DNA from 3 places in the Serratia sp. TSA_7 genome. Region 3 is predicted to be linked to each of the others. Evidence: riboswitches for the same ligand, from Rfam matches in the RefSeq annotation. Region 3 holds a riboswitch; each other region holds the start of a gene.
The links. A riboswitch is a leader RNA that binds a small molecule or an ion and turns the genes downstream of it on or off. The one in region 3 is predicted to bind thiamine pyrophosphate.
Positions count from the first base shown of each region.

Region 1 (6,161 bases), on a different contig from region 3:
CGGAATAGCCGATTTTTTTGCCTTTGAGATCCGCCGGCGAGGTGATGCTTTTATCCAGCGTCATCAGGGTATTGAGCGGCGAGTTAATCAGGGTGCCCACGCGCACCAACGGCAGGCCCTGATCGGCGAAGAAGTGCAATTGCGGCTGATAGGTAATGGCGAGGTCGGCCTGTTTTGCCGCCACCAGGCGCGGCGGCAGCGCCGGATCGGAAGGGGGCACAATCTTGACCTCGAGGCCTTCGGCCTTGAAGGCGCCAATTTGCTCGGCCACCATGATGGGTGCGTGATCGGGATTGATATACCAGTCGAGCACCAGCGTCAGTTTTTCGGCGGCGGCAGCATTGCCGGCCAGAGCGGCGCTGAGCATCAGCCCGCAGAAGGTTTGCTTGATCATTTCTTACCCCAGTCGTTAAAAAGTTATCAGTCGTTTTCCGGCGCCCAGTCGATCAGGCGCAGCAGCAGCGCATCCACCGTCATCCACAGCAAGACGGTCATCAGCACCAGAATAAACAGCGCGGCAAAGCAGACGTCGGTCTGCATGCGCGCGTTGGCGTTCAGCATCACGTAGCCCAATCCTTCCGCCGAGCCGACCCATTCGCCGATAATCGCGCCGATGGGCGCGACGGCGGCGGCCATGCGCAACCCGGAACCAAAGGCCGGCAGCGCCGCCATCAGCCGCACATGGCGCAGTTGCGCCCAGGGGGAAGCGCCCATGGTGCGAGCCAGATCGAGATAATCGTTATTGACCCGGCGCAGCCCATCAAAGAATGCGGAGGTGACCGGGAAGAAGATCACCAGTACCGCCATCGCCACTTTGGCGCTCATGCCGAAGCCGAACCACAGCACCAGCAGCGGCGCCAGCGCAAACACCGGTATCGCCTGGCTGGTCAGCACCAGCGGCATCAGCCAGCGTTGCAGACGGGGCGAATAGATCATGCACAGCGCCAGCGCGGCGCCGAGCAATACCCCAATCCCCAGCCCGCAGGCAATCTCCGAGGCGGTGATCAGCGTGTGATAAGCAAGATAGGCGCGCCCGCTCCACAGCGCCTGCGCCACCGCAGAGGGGGAAGGCAGCAAAAAGGCGGGAATATCGCCCAACGTGATGAGCCACCACAGCAGCAGTAAACCGGCGAACACCGTCAGGCTGCGGCGCACCCGCGACAGGCGGTTTTCAACCCGTAGCTTCATTCGGCGGCCCTCATCAGTTGCTGCAACAGCTCGCCCTGGCTTTTCAGCAGATGGGGATCGTCCGGCGCGCGCGGCGGCAGGCCGCTGATGACGTGCGTATCGTCAATGCCGGCAGGGTAGCGGGAGAGCACCAGCAGGCGATGGCTCAGGCGGCAGGCCTCCATCGGATCATGGGTAATCAGCAGCACGGTATGCTGCGCCAACAGCTCGGCCGCCAGGGTTTGGATCATGGCGCGGGTGATGGCGTCCAGCGCCGAAAAGGGTTCGTCCATCAGCACAATCGGCTGGCGTTCATACAGCGTGCGCGCGATGGCGGCGCGCTGGCGCATGCCGCCGGACAACGCCGAGGGCAGGGCTTTGGCGTAACCGCTCAGCCCCACGCGCTCGAGCAGATGCCCGGCCCATTCCCGGTCGGTTTTTTCACCGCGCAGCCGCGCACCGAGGCTGATGTTTTCGGCGACGGTCAGCCACGGATAGAGCAGGTCCTTTTGCCCCATATAGGCGATGCGGCCGGCTATCGGCAGGCCATCGCTGCCGGTCACTTCGCCGGCGGTGGGCCGCATCAGCCCGGCGATAATCTTCAGCAGGCTGGTTTTGCCCGCGCCGCTGGCGCCGAGCAGGGCGACAACGCTGCCGCCGGCGATATCAAAACTCAGCCGATCGAAAATCACCTGCCGGCCAAAACGCAGGCTGAGATCCCGCACCTGAATGCCGGGCGGCGCGATGCGGTCACTCATGAGGCGTTCAACCCCATCTGCCAGAAGGCGGACTCCAGCCGGGTGGCGGTGGTGAAAATCCCCGCAAGCTCGGCAAAGCGGCTTTCTGCGCCACGCTGCCGGCCCACGCTCTCCAGCAGGTCGAGGGCCGCCTGCACGCCGGCCAGATAGTTTTTATCGCCATAGTTGCGGATCCACGAGGCGTAAGGATTGCCTTCCATCACCGTCGCCGGGTCGTCAAGCAGGCGCAAGCCAATCTCGGCATAGCCTGCGACGCAGGGCATCAGCGCCGCCAGCAGATCCAGCGCATCGCCGGAGTGGCCGATATCGAGCACATAGCGGGTGTAGTTCAGGGTTTCCGCCACCTCGGGTTCGGCGGCAATCTCGGGTTCGCCCAGCCCCCAACCGGCGCAGTAAGCCAGATGCAAAGGCAGTTCGGCGACGATGGCATTGAGCGAAGCAGTGGCCGCGCGCATCTCCGGCAGCGTGCGCAGCTTGCTCACCAGCAGGGCGTAAGCGCGGGCGAAGTGGATCAGGAACAGATAATCCTGGGTCAGATAGCGGCGGAACGCGGATTCAGGCAGCGTGCCGGCGGCCAGTTGCCGAATAAAAGGATGAGCAACGTAGTCCTGCCAGTCCGGGCCTGCCTGTTGGCGCAGCCGGCCGTAAAGACCGTTATCGAAAAGGGGAGTAAACATGGGACCTCCAAAAGTGAGTGGAGATCCGGGCGCGCTGAGGTATGAACAGGCAATGACCGAGGGAGTGATTGCCGACCCGTCCCTTCGCTGGCATGACCCAGATCAGGTTCAAAGGGTTCGGCTTGCGCCATCTCAGCCCGTAACAGGACACCCCTCGGAGGAGCCTGTTATACGATATTTGCTTTTTGATTACAATGCTCGGACGAGGGGGAACGACGGGAGCGGCAATCGGTTCGTTTAGTGCGGTTCGCGACGATTTCTCTGGCACCGGCGGCGGCATTTTTGCACTGTAATCCGGTAATGTTGACTCTGAGGAACACTCCCATGAAGAAGATCGGTTTTCTCTCTTTTGGTCACTGGACGCCTTCGGCACAGTCCGGCACCCGTTCGGCGGCGGATGCGCTGCTGCAATCCATCGATCTTGCGGTCGCCGCAGAGGAGCTCGGGGCGGATGGCGCCTATTTCCGCGTGCATCACTTCGCCCGCCAGCTCAGTTCCCCGTTCCCGCTGCTGGCCGCCGTCGGCGCCAAAACCCAGCGCATAGAGATCGGCACCGGCGTGATCGATATGCGCTATGAAAACCCGCTTTATATGGTGGAAGACGCCGGAGCCGCCGATCTGATTTCAGGCGGACGGCTGCAACTCGGCATCAGCCGCGGTTCGCCCGAGCAGGTTATCGAAGGCTGGCGCTATTTTGGCTATACGCCCGCAGAAGGCGAGACCGAGGCCGATATGGCCCGTCGCCACACCGAGGTGTTGCTCGACGCGCTGCGCGGTGAGGGCTTTGCCGAGCCGAACCCGCAGCCGATGTTCCCCAATCCACCGGGGCTGCTGCGCATCGAACCTTTTTCCGCCGGCCTGCGCGATCGCATCTGGTGGGGGGCCAGCTCCAACGCCACGGCGGTGTGGGCGGCAAAACTGGGGATGAACCTGCAAAGCTCGACGCTGAAAAACGACGAAACCGGCGAGCCCTTCCACATTCAGCAGGCCAAGCAGATCCGCGCTTACCGCGCCGCCTGGAAAGAGGCGGGCCACCCGCGTGAACCGCGCGTGTCGGTAAGCCGCAGCATCTTTGCGCTGTTGAACCAGCAGGACCGCAGCTACTTCGGCGGCAGCGGCAAGGAAGGCGATCAGGTCGGGTATATCGACCAGCAAACCCGGGCGATTTTTGGCCGCAGCTACGCCGCCGAACCGGAAGAACTGATCAAACAGCTGGCGCAGGACGAAGCCATTGCCGAGGCGGACACCTTGCTGTTAACCGTGCCTAACCAGTTGGGCGTCGATTACAACGCGCACGTGATTGAGTCGATCCTCACCCATGTCGCTCCGGCGCTGGGCTGGCGTTGATGTCTCAACAATAAAAGGAAGCTGGCCATGTCTCGTATTTTCATTACCGGCTCGGCGGACGGGCTGGGGCGCGCGGCAGCGGAAACCTTGCTGGGCGAAGGGCATCAGGTGATCGTTCACGCGCGCGAGCCAGGCCGGCTTCACGGCGTGCGCGATTTGCTGGACCGCGGCGCGCTGGCGGTCACCGGCGATTTGTCTGATCTGCAGCAGACCCGAGAGGTGGCCGAACAGGTGAACCGCATCGGGCGTCCGGATGCGGTCATTCACAATGCCGGTGTCTTCACCGGGCCGCAGGTGTTGGCGGTCAACGTGATTGCGCCTTATCTGCTGACGGCGCTTATCGCTCGCCCGTCGCGTTTGGTGTATTTGAGCAGCAGCATGCATTTTGACGGCCGCGCCGCGTTGGAAAAGGTGGACTGGCGCGGGCACGCGGCCGTCTCCTATTCGGACAGCAAACTGTGGGTGACGGCGCTCGCCGCCGCCGTAGCCCGGCGTTGGCCGGGCGTGGTCAGTAGCGCGGTCGATCCCGGCTGGGTGCCGACCAAAATGGGCGGCGAAAATGCGCCCGGCGATCTGCGCCTGGGGCACCTGACGCAAGAGTGGCTGGTCACCAGCGAAGATGCGCAGGCCGGCGTTTCCGGCGGTTATTGGCATCACCAGCGCCGTCTGGAGCCGCATGCCGCCGCGGGCGATCCGGCTTTTCAGGATGCGCTGTTGGCGGAACTCGAACGCGTTACCGGCGTTGCGCTGGCGATATCCTGAGCGGAAAATCGGTGGCGGCCAGGGTGGCATGAAATGCGCGTTATTGACTTATTTTGCTCAAATTGTATTTTAAAGCCATGCATACATTCCTGATTATCGTCCCCGAAGGGGGCATGCTGTTTGAGTCGGCGGGTATCGCCGATATCCTGATGCAAGCCAACCGCTTGAGGCCCAACGACGCTCCGCTCTATCGGATTGAGGTCGCCACCACGCAATCTCATCGGGTGGTGCATGGGTCATCAGGATTGAATTTGCTGGCCGATCACCGCCTTGCCGATCTCGACCCTGAACAGGAACGTGACACTGTCATTGTCACCGGAAAGGGGGCGACCGAGGAAGAAGGCGCGTTTGTCGCAGGCTGGCTGCGTCGCGCCGCCCCCAACGCACGCCGTATCGCTTCCGTTTGCGGTGGGGCCCTGCTGCTTGCCGAGGCCGGTTTGCTCGAAGGGCGCCGGGCGACGACGCACTGGCGCTTGTTGGATACCCTGCAATCTCGTTTCCCGAAGGTGAAGGTCGAAAACGGGCCGATCTACGTTCAGGACGGGCCCGTCTGGACCTCCGGCGGCGTCAGCTCCGGTTTCGATCTCACTCTGGCGCTGGTGGAAGACGATTACGGTTTTATTCAGGCACGCGAAGTGGCGCAAGATCTGGTGATGTTTCTTCGTCGCCCCGGCGGGCAGTTGCAGTTCAGCCGCTATCCGTTGAATCAGGCCAAAACGCCTGGCCCGATCCGCGATCTCCAGTCCTGGATCCTGGAAAACCTGGACGGCGATCTTTCCGTTGAGAAACTGGCCGAAAGGGTCGCCATGAGCCCGCGAAACTTTACGCGCGTCTTCACCCGCGAGACCGGCATCTCTCCCGCCAAATTCGTCGAAGAAGGGCGCTTGCATACCGCCCGGCAGCGCCTGGAGCAGAGTGCGGAAGGCATCGAGCATATCGCCGTGACCACCGGCTTCGGCAATGGCCTCAACCTGCGGCGCGTGTTCGAAAGAAACCTGCAACTGACGCCTACCGAGTACCGCGATCGTTTCCATTCGCGCAATTTGGCGTAAATTGATCTATAAACGTCATTTGCGCCATGTGTCTCTCCCGGCTAGATTGGCAGGCAGAGACAATAACGAAGGGGTAGATCATGGTCAAAGTAGGCATTAACGGTTTCGGCAGAATCGGGCGCAATGTTTTACGTGCGGCATTAGGGCGCAGTGACTTTCAGGTTGTCGCGATCAACGATTTGACCGACAGCAAAACTCTGGCGCATCTGCTGAAATACGACTCGCTGTCAGGCACCTTGGCCGCCAGCGTCGAGGCCGGTGAAAACCAGCTGCAGCTGGATGGCCGGCCGATTCATGTTTTCTCTGAAAGAGATCCTGGCGCAATCCCGTGGAACAGCGTCGGCGTCGACATCGTGATCGAAGCGACGGGCTTTTTTACCGACAAAAGCCAGGCCGAG
Region 1 is NZ_JBQZFU010000001.1:1,870,486-1,876,646, reverse strand. Features, by position in the region: gene ACUTQW_RS08910 (ABC transporter substrate-binding protein) at 1-394, opposite strand, end outside; gene ACUTQW_RS08905 (ABC transporter permease) at 421-1,188, opposite strand; gene ACUTQW_RS08900 (ABC transporter ATP-binding protein) at 1,185-1,925, opposite strand; gene ACUTQW_RS08895 (TenA family protein) at 1,922-2,602, opposite strand; TPP riboswitch at 2,665-2,767, opposite strand; gene ACUTQW_RS08890 (LLM class flavin-dependent oxidoreductase) at 2,927-3,949, shown strand; gene ACUTQW_RS08885 (SDR family NAD(P)-dependent oxidoreductase) at 3,977-4,711, shown strand; gene ACUTQW_RS08880 (GlxA family transcriptional regulator) at 4,789-5,763, shown strand; gene gap (type I glyceraldehyde-3-phosphate dehydrogenase) at 5,844-6,161, shown strand, end outside.
Region 1: linked by a shared signal. The riboswitch ahead of ACUTQW_RS08895 (TenA family protein) and the one ahead of thiB (thiamine ABC transporter substrate binding subunit) in region 3 are both predicted to bind thiamine pyrophosphate.

Region 2 (6,161 bases), on a different contig from region 3:
GGTCGGGATTGTGCTGCTCGATCTGGCCGGGCAGGCGATTCATGTGCTGAACCAGAGCATGATTTTTAGCGCGCACCCGCAGGCCCACAGCCGGTTGGTGGGCTGTTATATGCTGTTTTACGCCGTGGGCAGCGGGCTGGGTGCCTTTGCCAGCACCCATGTCTACGCCGTGGCGGGTTGGCCCGGCGTGTGTTGGTTAGGGGCGGGCGTCAGCCTGGTGGCCTTGCTGTTCTGGTGGCTGACGCTGCGTGGCATGCCGGCCTCAGGCGCGGCGGTAGAGCAATGACAGCCGGAAACCCAGCGCGTCGCACAGCAACTGCGGTGAGGTAAAACCGCTTTCCGTCAGCAGCAATCGGGCGCGCTGTGCCGCTAGCGGATGCCAGTTGCTGCGGGTGCGTTCAATCACCTCACGTGCGCCGTCGAGGGAATGCCCGGCGCTTTGCAGCCAATGCTGATAGTGGCTGACCGGCAGGCCATCCGGCTGGTAGTCGAACAGCAGCAGCGGCGCACCTGGCGACAACCGTGCGGCCAACTGTTGCAGGAAGGCCTGCTTGGCGCCGTCATCGGCAATAAAGTGCAGCACCAGCGAACAAACGGCGGCGTCGTGCAGCGTTTGCGGCGCCTGATCCAACAGTTGCTGGTGGAAGGTGACCCGTGGTTCACAGCCTGCCATTTCCGCTTTGGTGCGTGCAGCCGCCAGCATGCCGGCGGAAGGTTCCACGGCGCTGAAAAGCCATTGCGGGCCGATGCCCGCCAACGCAATCAGTTCGTTGCCGGTGCCGCAACCGGCCAGCAGCAGCCGGGCTTGCGGCGGTAACGCCTGTGCCAGGGTGGCGGTCAGCAGCGACTGGGCGAACTGATAGCCGGGTACCAGCGTCAGAATACGGCGATCGTAGTCTGCCGCCGCAGCGTCCGGGAAACGGGTATCCGTTTGATGTTGCATGTCCATTCCTTGAATAGCCTGTAAGAGGTAAACCGGAGGATAATCTTTAACGCAAATGAAATCCATTCGCATTGTTGCATGGGCGCAGGGCAGTGCTGAAAGGTTCTCGGCTCACAGCTGCTGACTTGGTTGCCTCTTTCTCTTATCCCACTCATTTCGCCATTCTTACCTTTAGGGTTTGTCTGGCGCCTCACACAAACCTAACCGCATGCATTAGCCAAACCGATTTAGCAATATAGCGGCACGGCCACTCATCAGCCGCAGCGCGTCACATTTTGCCGCGCTCACCGCTCCTGCCGCCGTCGTTCCCGGCATGGGGGAGCTTACTTGCTAAGAGGAAATCATTATGACAAACGTAAATTACAAACCGACCATTTGGACCCGAGCAGAGGCGCTGAAAGTTAACGAAAAGGATCCGACCACCACGCAACCTTTGGTGAGCGCCGATTTTCCGGTAATGAGCGACAGCGTGTTCATCTGGGACACCATGCCGCTGCGCACCCTGGATGGCACCGTGGTCTCCGTCAACGGCTGGTCAGTGATTTTGACGCTGACCGCCGATCGCCATCCGCATGACCCGCAGTATATTGATGGCAATGGCAATTACGACATCAAGCGTGACTGGGAAGATCGCCACGGCCGTGCACGCATGTGTTACTGGTATTCCCGTACCGGCAAAGACTGGATCTTCGGCGGCCGGGTGATGGCGGAAGGGGTTTCACCGACGACGCGTGAATGGGCCGGTACCCCGATCCTGTTGAATAACGAAGGCGACATCGACCTGTATTACACCTGCGTGACGCCGGGTGCCACCATTGCCAAAGTGCGCGGTCGCATTGTGACGTCGGATGACGGCGTGCAACTGCAGGACTTCAACGAGGTGAAATCGTTGTTCGAGGCCGATGGGGTGTATTACCAGACCGAAGCGCAGAATGCCTACTGGAACTTCCGTGACCCAAGCCCGTTTATCGATCCGCAGGATGGCAAGCTGTATATGGTGTTCGAAGGCAACGTAGCCGGCGATCGCGGTTCGCATGTGGTTGGCCCGGATGAGTTGGGGCTGGTGCCGCCGGGCCATGAAGCGGTGGGCGGCGCACGTTTCCAGGTGGGCTGCATCGGCCTGGCGGTGGCGAAGGATCACAGCGGTGAAGAGTGGGAGATTTTGCCGCCGCTGGTCACGGCGGTGGGTGTCAACGATCAGACCGAACGTCCGCACTATGTGTTCCAGGACGGCAAGTATTACCTGTTCACCATCAGCCATAAATTCACCTATGCCGAAGGTCTGACCGGGCCGGATGGGGTGTACGGTTTCGTCAGCGATCGTCTGACCGGGCCTTACACGCCGATGAACGCCTCAGGTCTGGTACTGGGTAACCCGCCGGAACAGCCTTTCCAGACGTATTCGCATTGCGTGATGCCGAATGGTTTGGTGACGTCGTTTATCGACAGCGTGCCGACCGTCGGCGAGGATTACCGTATCGGCGGAACTGAGGCGCCAACGGTACGGATTGTGCTGGAAGGCGACCGTTCCTTTGTACGCGAGGTCTATGATTACGGTTATATCCCTGCAATGCAGGATATCGTTTTGCAAGGGTAACCTGCGGCTTGTAGCCTGAGCCGCTCCAGAGGCCTGACGATGTCAGGCCTTTTCAGGTTTGGCTCACAGCGGATGAGGCTATTTTTTAGGCGAGTGCAGCAGGTAGTATTCTTCGCCGCCGTCGTTGCCGGTGGTTATCTTTTGCCAGCCATGCTTATGGTAAAACGCCAGCGCCTTCTCGTTTTTCACCAGGCATTTCAGCGAGCCGATGGCGGTAAAGGTTCGTTCCGCCGCTTGCAGCAGGGCCGTGCCGACGCCGCGTGGCGGCAAGTGAGGATCGACATACAGGTTGTGAATAAAGTTATCCTGGCGATAAATCGACACGAATCCCAGCAGTTTTCCCTGATCTTCCGCCACCCAGATATCCTCGCCCAGCGTCGAGCGGTCGAAATCCTCCAGCCGGTAATCTTCGGTATCGCGCCAGGTGAACGCCGCCTTGCGCGCAGCCAGATAAAGGGTGCGCAAGAACGGACGATCGGCTTCTCGGTAGGGTCTTATTTGCATGGCAGCTCCTTTTTATTTTTTGACACTATAGCGCGATTGACCTCACCGGCAGCAACCCCAATAATGGCCTCCTTGACTCGGGGTGCCCCAAGGGGCTGAGATTTTACCCGTATTACCTGATCTGGATTATGCCAGCGTAGGGAAGTCTCGGTGCCCCAACCGGTACCTGCCTTCTTGAACGCCGGTTGGGAGGAATATGTTCGCTCGACCTGATGCTTTACCCGGCGCCCGCGCCGCGGCCTGTCTGACCCAATTCAAACAACAGCCCCCGCTGATTCACTGCCTGACCAACGAAGTGGTGCAGGAGCTGACGGCTAACGTATTGCTGGCGCTTGGCGCTTCCCCGGCGATGGTGGTGGAACCGACCGAAGCGGCGCAGTTCAGCCAGATGGCGAGTGCCCTGTTAATCAATATCGGTACTCTCAATGCCTCGCGCGCCGAATCCATGCTGGCGGCGGTAGAAGCCGCCAATTTGGCGGGAACGCCCTGGACGCTGGATCCGGTGGCGGTAGGCGGGTTGGCGTACCGCACCGCCTTTGCCCGTCGTTTGCTGGGCGAGAAGCCGGCGGCGATCCGGGGCAACGCGTCTGAAATTATGGCGCTGAGCGGCCGGCAGAGCGCCGGGCGCGGCGTAGACAGCACCGACGACTCGCTGGCGGCTTTGCCGGCGGCACGAGAACTGGCGCAGCTCAGCGGCGCGGTGGTGGCGGTAACCGGCGTGGTGGATTACATCACCGATGGCCGGCGCGACTGGGCGGTCGCCGGTGGCGATGCGCTGATGACGCGGGTGGTGGGCACAGGTTGCGCGCTTTCGGCGGTGGTGGCGGCATTTTGCAGCCTGCCGGGCGATCGGCTGGACAACGTCGCGACCGCTTGCCGGGTGATGTCGCTTTGCGGCGAGCGGGCCACGCACCGGGCTGCGGGGCCGGGCAGCTTTACCCCGGCGTTCCTCGACGCCCTGTATCAACTGCGTGCGGAGGAGCTGCAATGAAACGGATTAACGCTTTGACCATCGCCGGCACCGATCCGAGCGGCGGCGCCGGCATCCAGGCCGATCTGAAAGCCTTTTCTGCCTTGGGGGCTTACGGCACTTCCGTGATCACCGCGCTGGTGGCGCAAAATACCCGTGGCGTGCAGTCGGTATATAACATCGATCCGGCGTTCGTCGCCGCCCAGTTGGATTCGGTATTCAGCGACGTGCGCATCGACAGCGCCAAGATCGGCATGCTGGCCAACGCCGATATCGTGCAGGCGGTGGCCGAACGCCTGCGGCATTACCGGCCGCCGTTCGTGGTGCTGGACACGGTGATGCTGGCGAAAAGCGGCGATCCCTTGCTGGCGCCGGAGGCGGTAGAGTCTATCCGCCGCGAACTGCTGCCGCAGGTGTCGATCATCACGCCGAACCTGCCGGAGGCGGCGGCTCTGTTGGCGTGCGCCCCGGCGGAAAATGAGCACCAGATGCGCGAACAGGGCCGGGCGTTGCTGGCCATGGGGTGCCAGGCGGTGCTGATGAAGGGCGGCCACCTCAGCGAAAACGAAAGCCCGGACTGGTTGTTCAGCGCAGAGCAGGAACTGCGCTTCACTGCACCGCGCGTAGCGACTCGTCATACGCACGGCACCGGCTGCACGCTCTCCGCCGCGCTGGCTGCGCTGCGCCCGCGCCATGAAGACTGGGCCGGCACGGTCGCCGCCGCCAAGGACTATCTGCAAAAGGCGTTGCAGCAGGCAGATACCCTGGAAGTGGGGCACGGCATCGGGCCGGTGCATCATTTTCACGCGTGGTGGTGATTCAACTTTTTGCCGTTGTTGTGGTCAGACTGGATCCATGCCCGGCGTTTGCCGGGTACGAGCGGATTTAACCAAGGGAGAAGGCCATGACAGGACAAAACGCACTTCGCTGCGCCATCTTCGGCGCGTTACTCAGCCTCAGTGCGGGCAGCGTTGCCCAGCAGATTGTCACCACCTCGGACGTGATCCAGCAGCCGGGTTATCAAACCAGCTGGCAGAACATGGTGAAGGGGCAGGCTCGCCTGCCGGGCTGGGCGCGCAAGGGGATGGGCACTTCCACTCCGGCGCAAAGCCTGAGCTGGAAGGGGCAGAACTACCTGGTGGGTAATCTGTGCAAGCCGCACGATTGCGCCAACAACTTTTTGATTGTGGCGTTTAAAGAAGACAAATCCCAGGCCTGGGGCGTGCGGGTAGAGGTCGCCAACAAACCGGAAGCGATCGATCATCCAAAGAAATACGCCAAGTACCAATGGCTGGGCAAGCCGAACGAAGACATGAAGGCGCTGCTGAAAAAACAGTTCGAGAGCAATCCCGACTGGAAATAAAACGACCTGGGGCGCAGTTCATTGCCTGCGCCCTGAGGCCACGCACTCAGCCGATGCCGGCCTGATGCAGATCGTGCAGGTTGATCGCGCCCACCAGCACGCCATCCAGATTGACCACCGGCGCGGCGCTGATGTGCTGTTCGTGCAATGCCTCCAGCGCTTCTCCGGCGCGCCACTGTTCCGGCAAACGGTAGCCGGGGCGGGTAATCGCCTGGCCCAACGCATCCTGCAGGCTATGGCCTTTTACCAGCCAGCGGCGCAGGTCGCCGTCGGTAAACACCCCCACCACTTTTTGCTGCGCATCGCACACCGGTACCAACCCCAGCCCGGTGCGGCTCAGTTCGAGCATCGCTTCCATCACGTTGGCGTTTTCACTGACCTGCGGCAGGCGATCGCCGGTGCGCATCAGGTGGTGTACCCGGTTCAACAGGCGCGCCCCCAGGCTGCCGCCCGGATGGGAGCGGGCAAAGTCTTCGGCGTTGAACCCGCGTTGGCGCATCAATGCCATCGCCAGCGCGTCGCCCATCATCAGCGTATTGACCGCGCTGGAGGTGGGCGCCAGCCCCATCGGGCAGGCTTCACGTTCGACGCTGATGTCCAGCACGCAGGCGGCGGCCAGCGCCAGCGGCGACTCTTTGCCGCCGGTAATGGCGATCACCGGGATGTTATTTTCCGCCAGCAGCGGCAGGATCAAATCCAGTTCCTTGGCGCGGCCGGAATAGGAGATAAACACCACCACGTCGTCGGCGCCGATCATGCCGAGATCGCCGTGCAGCGCTTCCGC
Region 2 is NZ_JBQZFU010000007.1:123,903-130,063, reverse strand. Features, by position in the region: gene ACUTQW_RS19870 (MFS transporter) at 1-286, shown strand, start outside; gene ACUTQW_RS19865 (class I SAM-dependent methyltransferase) at 263-943, opposite strand; gene ACUTQW_RS19860 (glycoside hydrolase family 68 protein) at 1,290-2,540, shown strand; gene ACUTQW_RS19855 (GNAT family N-acetyltransferase) at 2,619-3,044, opposite strand; TPP riboswitch at 3,113-3,204, shown strand; gene thiM (hydroxyethylthiazole kinase) at 3,241-4,035, shown strand; gene thiD (bifunctional hydroxymethylpyrimidine kinase/phosphomethylpyrimidine kinase) at 4,032-4,832, shown strand; gene ACUTQW_RS19840 (inhibitor of vertebrate lysozyme family protein) at 4,919-5,377, shown strand; gene gutQ (arabinose-5-phosphate isomerase GutQ) at 5,424-6,161, opposite strand, start outside.
Region 2: linked by a shared signal. The riboswitch ahead of thiM (hydroxyethylthiazole kinase) and the one ahead of thiB (thiamine ABC transporter substrate binding subunit) in region 3 are both predicted to bind thiamine pyrophosphate.

Region 3 (6,161 bases):
GATGATGTACAGGGTGTTGCAAGTCCACATCAGCATAGAGGCGATGAACAACAACCGCACATCGCGGTTTCGCCAGGCGCTGGCGGACGCTATCGGGGCCGAAGGCCCACCGTCCAGCGCATAGCCCTGCTCCGCCGGCGGGGGGCGCGGTACCGAAGGCAAGGTAAACCACACCAGCAAGGCACAGATCGCGAAAGTGGCGGCGGCGATCCCAAACATCCAGGTAAAGCCGTAGTTCAACGCCAGCGTGAACGCCAGGGGGGGACCGATCACCCACGCCAGCGACAGCTGCGCACGCATGACCGAGCTGAACATCACCACTTCGCGCGCCGAGCTGTCGGCATACTCCCGCGCCAGCGCGAAAATCTGCGGCATGGCAGTATTGGCAATCGCCGACATCAGCACCCCGGCGGTGATCAGCGTCAGGTAATCGCGGTTGAAGGCAAACAACAGGCTGTTGCCGACCGCCATCAGGCAGCACACCAGGATCAACGTGCGCCGGTCACCGCGCGTATCCGAACGCTTGGCCAGCAGAAAACTGACGGCGATGCCGGCAATGGCGTTAACGGTGTAGAACAACCCCACCCACAGCGGCCGTACCTTGACTTCGGTGGTCAGGAACAGGCTCAGCGTCGGTGCCATCAGCGCCCCGGCGATCCCGGAAAGAAAAGCAACCAGCAGGAATGCGGCAAAGATGGGATTAAAGCGGCGCGGCAACCAGTACAGTCGTTTCATATCTTCGTCCCTGCCCCTAAAGCGGAAGACAAAACCTTAGGCTACGGTGAAAAAATTGCAAGAACATCACCGCGACCAATAATAAAAAAACCAGTGGGTATGACCCCACTGGCTGGTGAACAACACCATTACTCAGAAACATTTTTGCTACCGCAACCTCAGAGGTGCTCGCGGTATTGCTTGTCCGTCATATCGAGGCTACGCCCCACCGTTGCACGTGAGCGCCGCTGGCGGTCATTTGGGCGTGCAGCAAGGCGCGTGTCGTGAGGTTTGGTGGGCCAAATAAGCGGCGCGCAACACAGATGTGCGCTCAAATGGCCCCAGCCCTTCGGGTCGCGCCCCAAAAACCCGTTTTCTGTGTTGGCGGGCTTGCCCATAGCCCACTATGGGCTGCTCCCTTCGTCGGGATAACGGGCTTTTGGGTCTGCGACGGCACCACGGTCAACGGTGGGGCGTAGCCTAAGATCCCACTGGATCAGGTGAGCCAGCATCTCCAGGCGCGCCTGTTCAGGCACCAGGCCCAGCCAGTCGGCGTGCTGGCGGCGCACCGCGCTGAAGTAGCGCTGATAGAACTGTTTTGACAAGAAAGCCTTCATCATTCGCCCTCCCCCTTTCATTGATGAAAATTATCGGCGTAATATGGGGAAAGATAAATTGATGAGTTGATGCCGGAGTGTTCCTCTTTTATGTCTACCTCACGTTTGCAACAACAGTTCATTCGCCTGTGGCAGCGCTGCCACGGCGAGACCACCGACACCACGCTGCAAGAGTTGGCCGAAGTGCTCACTTGCTCGCGCCGTCACGTGCGTTCATTACTCGGCGCCATGCAACAGCAAGGGTGGCTGACCTGGCAGGCGGAATCGGGGCGCGGCAAGCGCTCGCGGCTGACCTTCCACTATACCGGCCTGGCCCTGCAGCAGCAGCGGGCAGAAGAGCTGCTGGAGCAAGACCGCATCGATCAACTGGTGCAACTGGTCGGCGATAAAAACGTGGTACGGCAGATGCTGTTGTCCCAGCTTGGCCGCAGTTTCCGGCAAGGTAAACATATCCTGCGCGTGCTCTACTATCGCCAACTGTACAACCTGCTGCCCGGCTCGGCGTTGCGCCGTTCGGAAATTCACCTGGCCCGGCAGATTTTCAGCGGCCTGACGCGGATAAACGAGGAAAACGGGGAACTGGAGTCGGACCTGTCGCATCACTGGCAGCCGCTGACGCCTTTGCACTGGCGTTTTTATCTGCGCCCGGCGATACATTTTCATCACGGCCGCGAGCTGGAAATGGACGATGTGATTAGCTCCCTCACTCGTCTGATCCCTCAACCGCTGTTTTCGCATATCGAGAGCGTGACCTCACCGACGCCTTTCGTGATTGACGTGCACCTGCACAGCCCCGATTACTGGCTGCCCTGGCTGCTGGGCAGCGTGCCTGCCATGATCCTGCCGCGCGAGTGGCAAAGCATGCCGGAGTTCTCGCGCCATCCTGTGGGCACCGGGCCGTACAGCGTGGTGCGCAACCACCGCAGCCAGATGAAAATTCACGCCTTCGATGACTATTTCGGCTATCGGGCACTGATTGATGAGGTGAATATCTGGGTGTTGCCGGAGCTCACCGAAGAGTTGGTGCATTCCGGCGTGCAGTTGCAGGCGGATGACACCGGCAACAACGAGCTGGAAAGCCGGCTGGAGGAAGGCTGCTATTTCCTGCTGTTCGATCAGCGCTCTCCTTTGGCGGCCGATCCGGCCATTCGCAGTTGGCTGTGCGAGCTGATTAATCCCATCTCGCTGCTGGGCAACGCCGGACCGGTTTATCAACGCTATTGGTCACCGGCCTATGGCATCCTGCCGCGCTGGCATCACAATCGCGCGCTGGCGCAACAACCCAAGCCGGCCGGGCTGAGCGAGTTGACGCTGACCTACTACAGTGAACACTCGGAATTCCACGCCATTCAACAGGCAATTGAACCGCTGCTGGCATTGCACGGGGTGCGACTTAACGTGCAGACGGTGAGCTACGACGCCTGGCATAAAGGAGAAGCCACCAGCGATCTGTGGCTGGGTAGCGCCAACTTCTACCTGCCGCTGGAGTTCTCGCTGTTCGCCACCCTGTATGAGTTGCCATTGATGCAGCACTGCATGAATGAGGATCTCGCCGCAGATGCGGCGCTGTGGCGCGCCAATGCCCTGCCGCTGGCGGATTTTTGCCAACGGTTGGTCAAGGGTCACCAGTTACACCCGCTGTTTCATCATTGGCTGCAACTGCACGGCCAGCGCAGCATGCGCGGTGTGCGAATGAACACCCTTGGCTGGTTTGATTTTAAATCCGCCTGGTTTGCGCCGCCGGAAGCATAAGCGCCTTTCGCCGGCGCCCGTTAATCTCTACAATAGCGCCGTCTCAACGGGGTGCGAAACGGCGGCGGCGCGATGAAAACGCGGCGTGCAGGTTTTGCTGAGAACAAACCCGTCGAACCTGATCCGGTCAATACCGGCGGAGGGATTTGAGCATAGCGACCCGGTTTAATCACCTCGCCCTCAGATACCTTTGCCCCCTTATCTTTCAGGAGTGCAAAGTGGTCAAAAAAAGCCTGCCCTTATTACTGTTGTTGTGTGCCGCTTCGGCGTTTGCCAAGCCCACGTTGACGGTCTACACCTATGATTCCTTCGCGGCCGACTGGGGCCCTGGCCCGGCGGTGAAAAAAGCGTTCGAAGCGGACTGCAACTGCGAGCTGAAATTCGTCGCGCTGGAAGACGGCGTTTCGCTGCTTAACCGCCTGCGCATGGAAGGGAAAAACAGCACCGCCGACGTGGTACTGGGGCTGGACAACAACCTGCTGCAGGCCGCGCAACAAACCGGTTTATTCGCGCCAAGCCGCGTTGACGGCGCCAAACTGAGCGTGCCGGGCGGCTGGCAGGATAAAACCTTCGTGCCTTATGACTACGGCTACTTTGCCTTCGTTTACAACAAAGACAAGTTGAAGAACCCACCAAAAAGCCTGCAGGAACTGGTCAACGGCGATCAAAACTGGAAGGTGATCTACGAAGATCCGCGCACCAGCACCCCAGGCCTGGGCCTGCTGCTGTGGATGCAAAAAGTGTTTGGCGATAACGCGCCGGAAGCCTGGCAGAAACTGGCGAAGAAAACCGTCACCGTCACCAAAGGCTGGAGTGAAGCCTACGGCCTGTTCCTGAAAGGCGAAGGCGATCTGGTGCTCAGCTATACCACCTCCCCGGCTTATCATCTGATCGAAGAGAAGAAAGACAGCTACGCCGCGGCCAACTTCAGCGAAGGCCATTATCTGCAGGTGGAAGTGGCAGGCAAACTCAAGGCCAGCAAGCAGCCTGAACTGGCGGAGCGCTTCATGCAGTTTATGGTGACCCCGGCGTTCCAGAACACCATCCCAACCGGTAACTGGATGTACCCGGTGATCAAGACTCAACTGCCGGCCGGCTTTGAGCAAATGACCGTCCCCCAGACCGCGCTGCAATACAGCGCCGAAGAGGTCGCCAAACAACGCGGTAGCTGGATCCGGGCATGGCAAACCGCCGTCAGCCGCTGATCCCGCACTGGCTCTGGCCGGGGCTGCTGGCCGCCGGCCTGATCCTGGCCGTCGCCGCGCTGGCGATGGGCTCGCTATGGCGACACGCGCCGGAAAGCGATTGGCGCGGCCTGTGGCAGGACAGCTACCTGTGGCACGTAGTCCGCTTTACCTTCTGGCAGGCTTTGCTGTCCGCGCTGATCTCGGTGCTGCCCGCCATCGCGCTGGCACGTGCGCTATACCGCCGCCACTTCCCCGGCCGGCTGTTGCTGCTGCGTCTGTGCGCCATGACGCTGGTGCTGCCGGTATTGGTGGCGGTATTCGGCCTGCTCAGCGTGTATGGCCGACAGGGCTGGCTGGCATCGCTGTGCGGCTGGCTCGGCATCAACTACAGTTTTTCCCCCTATGGTCTGCAGGGCATCCTGCTGGCGCATATGTTCTTCAATCTGCCGCTGGCCGCCCGCCTGCTGCTGCAGGCGCTGGAAAACATTCCGGTCGAACAGCGCCAACTGGCGGCTCAGCTCGGCATGAACGGCTGGCAACAGTTCCGCTTCGTCGAGTGGCCGGCATTGCGCCGCCAGATCCTGCCGAGCGGCGCGCTGATCTTCATGCTCTGTTTCGCCAGCTTCGCCACCGTGCTGTCGCTGGGCGGCGGGCCGCAGGCCACCACCATAGAATTGGCGATCTACCAGGCGCTCAGCTATGACTACGATCTCAGCCGCGCCGCCCTGCTGGCGCTGATCCAGCTGGCCTGCTGTCTGGGGCTGGTAGTGTTCAGCCAGCGGCTGAGCCAGGCGCTGCCGGTCGGCAGCACCCAGGCCCACATCTGGCGCAATCCCGAAGACAGCCTGTGGCGTCGCGCCGGCGATTTTCTGTTGATCGCCGCCGCCCTGCTGCTGCTGCTGCCCCCGCTGCTGGCGGTGATTGCCGATGGCGCCAATCAGACGATGGTCAGCGTCCTGCAGCAGCAGGTGCTGTGGCAAGCGCTGTTCACGTCACTGCGTATCGCCCTCGGTGCCGGCGCGTTGTGCGTGGTGTTGACCATGATGCTGCTGTGGAGTAGCCGAGAACTGAAGCTGCAACAGCGGCTGCGCTGGGGCCAAACGCTTGAACTGAGCGGCATGGTGATTCTGGCGATGCCGGGGATCGTGCTGGCCACCGGTTTCTTCCTGCTGTTGAGCGATACTGTCGGGTTGCCGCAATCGCCCTATGCGTTGGTGATCCTCACCAATGCGCTGATGGCGGTACCCTACGCCCTGAAGGTGTTGGAAAACCCGATGCGAGACCTGGCCGAGCGTTACAACCCGCTGTGCCTGTCGCTGGGTATGCACGGCTGGCAGCGGCTGCGCTGGATCGAGCTGAAAGCGCTGCGCCGCCCGCTGGCGCAGGCGCTGGCTTTCGCCTGCGTGCTGTCGATCGGCGATTTCGGCGTGGTTGCCCTGTTTGGCAACGAGCAGTTCCGCACCCTGCCTTTTTACCTGTATCAGCAGATCGGCGCCTATCGCAGCAATGACGGCGCGGTCACCGCACTGTTGCTCCTGCTGCTGTGCTTCCTGCTGTTTACCCTGATCGAACGCTTACCGGGCCGCCATGCTGACGCTTGAAAAACTGACCTATCTGTATGAACACCTGCCGATGCGCTTTGATCTGCGCATCCGGCCGGGCGAACGTGTCGCGGTGCTCGGCCCCAGCGGCGCGGGCAAAAGCACCTTGCTCAGCCTGATCGCAGGTTTCCTGCCGGCCGCCAGCGGCAAGCTGCTGCTGAACGGCAGCGACCACACCGGCACGCCGCCGGCCAAAAGGCCGGTCTCGATGCTGTTTCAGGAAAACAACCTGTTCGCCCACCTGAGGGTGGCGCAGAACATCGGATTGGGCCTTGACCCCGGGCTGCGGC
Region 3 is NZ_JBQZFU010000003.1:392,031-398,191, reverse strand. Features, by position in the region: gene ACUTQW_RS14190 (sugar efflux transporter) at 1-735, opposite strand, end outside; gene sgrT (glucose uptake inhibitor SgrT) at 1,119-1,334, opposite strand; gene sgrR (HTH-type transcriptional regulator SgrR) at 1,422-3,083, shown strand; TPP riboswitch at 3,121-3,246, shown strand; gene thiB (thiamine ABC transporter substrate binding subunit) at 3,302-4,288, shown strand; gene thiP (thiamine/thiamine pyrophosphate ABC transporter permease ThiP) at 4,264-5,871, shown strand; gene thiQ (thiamine ABC transporter ATP-binding protein ThiQ) at 5,858-6,161, shown strand, end outside.